2 regions of the Nakamurella flavida genome follow, and region 1 is predicted to be linked to the other one. Evidence: riboswitches for the same ligand, from Rfam matches in the RefSeq annotation. Region 1 holds a riboswitch; the other holds the start of a gene.
What was found. A riboswitch is a leader RNA that binds a small molecule or an ion and turns the genes downstream of it on or off. The one in region 1 is predicted to bind cobalamin.

Region 1 (2,196 bases):
GGCCTGGGCCGCCGGGTACTGCAGGATCATCGCCACCTGCGCGTCGACGGCGGTGTCGGTCAGGGTGCCCGAGGCCAGGAACGAGTCCGGTCGACCCAGCACCGACCAGGCGAACGAGATGGGGTAGATCCCGAGGTCGAGCAGGGTGCCGCCGGCCTGCTCCGGGTCGAAGAGCCGGTGGCCCGGGTCGGGCTCGAACCACTGGCCGTTGTCGGCCAGCACGCTGCGCAGCTCGCCGAGCACCCCGTCGGTCAGGAGTTGCGTCAGGACGTCGGTGCGCGGCAGGAAGCGGGTCCACATCGCCTCCATCGCGAACACCCCGGCCGCGCGGGCGGCGCGCACCACGTCGGCGGCCTCGGTGGCGTTGCGGGTGAACGCCTTCTCGACCAGCACGTGCTTGCCGGCCGCGATGGCCAGCAGGGCCTGCTCGTGGTGTCCGCTGTGCGGGGAGGCCACGTAGACGACGTCGACGGCGGGGTCGTCCACCAGCTCCTGGTACGAGCCGTACGCCCGCTCGACGCCGAACTTGTCGGCGAAGACCCGGGCGCGGTGCAGGGACCGGGAGCCGGCGGCGACGACACGCTGTCGGGTGTGCCGGTGCAGACCGTCGGCGAACGAGCGGGCGATGCCGCCCGGCGCGAGGATGCCCCACCGCAGCGGCGGGGCATCGGCGGGATCCGGGACGCGACTGGTCGGCAGGCTGCGGGGGAGACTCACCGGGGCAGCGTAGAGCGGCCGGGGAACCCGCCGCCGGTCGGGACGCACGAGGTCTACGCGGCGTGTCGCTCCCGACACGCTGCGAATCCGACACGCGACGCGCCACACCATCTGGTGGTGGTCGCCATGGGGGACCACCACATGTACTGTCCTCCTTGCTGAAGGTTTCTCCGGCCGAGCCAGGTCGGGGAAGGTAACAGGGAATCCGGTGCGAATCCGGGACTGCCCCGCAGCGGTGAGTGGGAACGACAGCCGTCCCGCCCGTCAGGCGTCACGCCCGACGGTGCGGACAGCACTGGGAGCCGGCCGGTTCCCGGGAAGCGACGGCCACTAGGAACGGCACGCGAGCACACGTCGGGCGACCGGCGGATGACCGCGGGCCCGGCCCACGAGTCCGAAGACCTGCCCTCGGTGCACCCCCGATCCCGGGGGTGCCGTCGCTGGACCCCGTGGGAGGGTCGGTGCGCCCGGGTGTCCTCCGTGACCCCCTGTCGTGCTCTCCCCGCGGTGACCGGTGACCGGTTGCCAGCTCGTGAGGAGAGAGCATGACGCAGACCTTCACCCCGACCACGCCCCGTCCGGCCGGGACCACCGACGAGCCGGCCCAGCCGGGTTCCGGCGCCCCCCATGGCATGACGGTGTTGCGCCGGACCGGGACGACCGCCCCGTTCGACGCCGGCCGCATCTCGGTCGCGCTGACCAAGGCGTTCCTGGCCGTCGAGGGCGAGTCCGCGGGCCGCTCCTCCCGACTGCGCGCCCAGGTCATCGAGCTGACCGACGCCGTCACCGCCACCCTCGCGCGCCGCTACGGCGCCGACTCGGGCAGCGCCCCCGGTCGACCCATCGACCTCGAGGAGGTGCAGGACCAGGTCGAGCTGGCTCTGATGCGCAGCGGTGACGCCGCGGTCGCCCGCGCGTACATCCTGTACCGCGAGGAGCACCGCCGGGCCCGCAGCGAGGCGAGCGAGCTGCCTGCCGGTGAGAGCGTCACCGGCGCAGCCGGTTTCCAGGTCCTCGGTCTGGACGGCACCTGCACCCCGCTGGATCTGGCCCGGCTGGAGGCCCTGGTCACCGAGGCGTGCGACGGGTTGCCGGACACCGATGCGGCCACCGTGCTGGCCGCCACCCGGGACAACCTGTACGACGGGATCACCACCCGTGAACTGGGTCTCGCGCCGATCATGGCCGCCCGCGCCCTGGTGGAGACCGAGCCCGCGTACACGACCGTCGCGGCCCGCCTGCTCAACGACACCATGCGCGCCGAGGCGCTGAGCTTCCTGTCCGGCCGCCCCGAGCAGGCCGACGCCGGCGAGATGGCCGAGCGCTACGCGCCGTACTTCCGGGCCTTCGTCGCCCGCGGGATCGAGTGCGGTCAGCTCGACCCGACCCTCGCCGAGTTCGACCTCGACCGGCTCGGCGACGCGCTGCTCCCCGAGCGGGACGGCCAGTTCACCTTCCTGGGCCTGCAGACCCTCTACG
Region 2 (2,196 bases), 1.5 Mb from region 1:
GCGACCCGGCGAGATCACCCGCCCCGGCCGCCACGGCCAGCGCCGCGTCCAGATCGGTGCGCCAGACGTTCCGGCCGTCGACCACCCCCAGGACGAGGCGTCTCCCGGGCAGGCCGCCCAGCTCGCGCAGGGCCGCCAGGTCAGCGGTTCCGGCCACCAGATCCAGGGCGAGCCCGTCGACCGGGGAACCGACGAGCACCGGCAGGGCGTCCCCGAACGATCCGAAGTAGCCGGCCAGGAGGATCTTCGGCCGGGCGGGGACGGCGGTGAGACGGTCCAGCACCCGTGCGGCCAGGTCCAGCACGGCGGGCGGCTGGTCGAGCACCAGGATCGGTTCGTCGATCTGCACCCACGACGCCCCGGCCGCCTGCAGTCGTGCGAGCAGCTCCTCGTACAGCGGGAGAACGGTGTCCAGCAGGTCGAGCGGTGCGAAGTCCGCCGGGCTGTCGGCCGTGGGCTTGCTCAGCAGCAGGAAGGTCAGCGGCCCGAGGACCACCGGGCGGGTGGTCACCCCCAGGTCCCGGGCCTCGGCCAGCATCTCCAGCGGGCCGGACGGGTCCAGGGCGAACCCGGTGTCGGGCCCCAGTTCCGGGACCAGGTGGTGGTAGTTCGTGTCGAACCACTTCGTCATCTCCAGGGGCGCGACGGCGTCCGTTCCCCGGGTCATCGCGAAGTACCGGTCCAACCGGTCGGCCGCGGACTCCTGGCCGGGGACGGCGGCGCGGTGCCGGTCCGGGACGGCCCCGAGCAGCCAGGCGGTGTCGGCGACGTGGTCGTACAGCGAGAACTCCCCGGGGATCTCGGACAGCCCGGCGTCACGCAGCTCCACCAGGCGGTCGCGGCGCAGCTGCGCCGCGACGGCGAGCAGGCCGTCGGCGTCGGCCCGGCCGGCCCAGTACGCCTCGACGGCCCGCTTGAGCTCCCGGTCGGGGCCGTGCCGGGGGTAGCCGTGCACGGTGGCACCACAGGTGCGGGGGATGGGGGGAACGGTCATCGGAACTCTCCTTCGCGAGTTTCGAGATCGACCCGCGGAGAGGACGCCGACACACCCGTCCCCGGGCATGCGGGGACAGGGCAGCGGCGACGACCCACCCACGAGGTCGGATGCCACCGCCCCGTGGTCACGGGGCGGGCTCCTGGCAGGTCTTCGGACTCACGGGCACGGGCGGCACGGATGCCACCCACCTACCGGCCGTCGCTTCCCGGACGCCACGCGTCCAGTGCTTCATGACAGCTGTCGTTCCCGTTCACCGCTGCGGGGCAGTCCCGGATTCCCACCGGGTTCCCTCTTGCCTCGTCGACCCTGGACTGCGGGGGCGACGAACCAGATGCGGGGCCGACTGTAGCCGCCGCCGAGGACACGACGGGGTGACCGGGGCTGCGCCCGCCGACGTCGCCCTGGCACCCTGACCCGATGACCGAACTGAGCCGAGGAGCCAACGCCCCGCTGTCCGGGGGCACCGTCCGCATCGCCGTGGCCGGCGCCCGACCGGGGGCTGTCGACCTGATGGCCTTCCAGCTGACCGGTGACCGCGTGGTGCGGGACGACGCCGACTTCGTCTTCTTCAACCAGCCGGCCTCACCGGAGGGGGCGGTGCGACTGGTCGACGGGGCCACGCTGACCCTGGATCTGGCCGCGGTGCCGCCGGCGGTGCAGACGGTGGCGGTGACCGTCGCCCTGGACGACGGGCAGACCGGGTCGCTGGCGACGGTGTCGGGCCTCGCCGTGGCGATCACCGACGGGACGTCGACGCTCACCGCCCCGGCGAGCGGGCTGACCACGGAGCGGGCCGCCGTGCTCGTCGAGGTCTACCGGCGGGGCGAGGCGTGGAAGGTGCGCAGTGTGTCGGCCGGCTGGGCGCAGGGGCTGGCCGCTCTGGTCCGCGAGCACGGGGTCAGCGTCGACGACGAGCCCGCCGCTTCGGCGCCGCCCGCCGCACCGGCACCGGTGGTGTCACCGTCACCCGCCGCCGCCGCCCCGCCCGCCGTCGACGGCCCGCGCTCGGTGCCCGGGGAGGAGCGGCTGTCGCTGGTCAAGCGGCAGGCGCTGGACCTGCGCAAGAAGGAGGTGCACAAGGTCCTGCTGACGAAGGGGGCCGCGCAGGAGCGGGCGCGCATCGTGCTGGTGATCGACAAGACCGGGTCGATGTACGAGGAGTTCCAGTCCCGCCTGGTGCACCGGGTGGTGGAGCGCAT

Region 2: linked by a shared signal. The riboswitch ahead of metE (5-methyltetrahydropteroyltriglutamate--homocysteine S-methyltransferase) and the one ahead of J2S58_RS17205 (ribonucleoside-diphosphate reductase subunit alpha) in region 1 are both predicted to bind cobalamin.

What each region holds. Positions count from the first base shown of each region.
Region 1 is NZ_JAUSQV010000001.1:3,883,423-3,885,618, forward strand. Features, by position in the region: gene J2S58_RS17200 (Gfo/Idh/MocA family protein) at 1-717, opposite strand, end outside; cobalamin riboswitch at 863-1,141, shown strand; gene J2S58_RS17205 (ribonucleoside-diphosphate reductase subunit alpha) at 1,263-2,196, shown strand, end outside.
Region 2 is NZ_JAUSQV010000001.1:2,398,102-2,400,297, reverse strand. Features, by position in the region: gene metE (5-methyltetrahydropteroyltriglutamate--homocysteine S-methyltransferase) at 1-994, opposite strand, end outside; cobalamin riboswitch at 1,122-1,344, opposite strand; gene J2S58_RS10740 (VWA domain-containing protein) at 1,415-2,196, shown strand, end outside.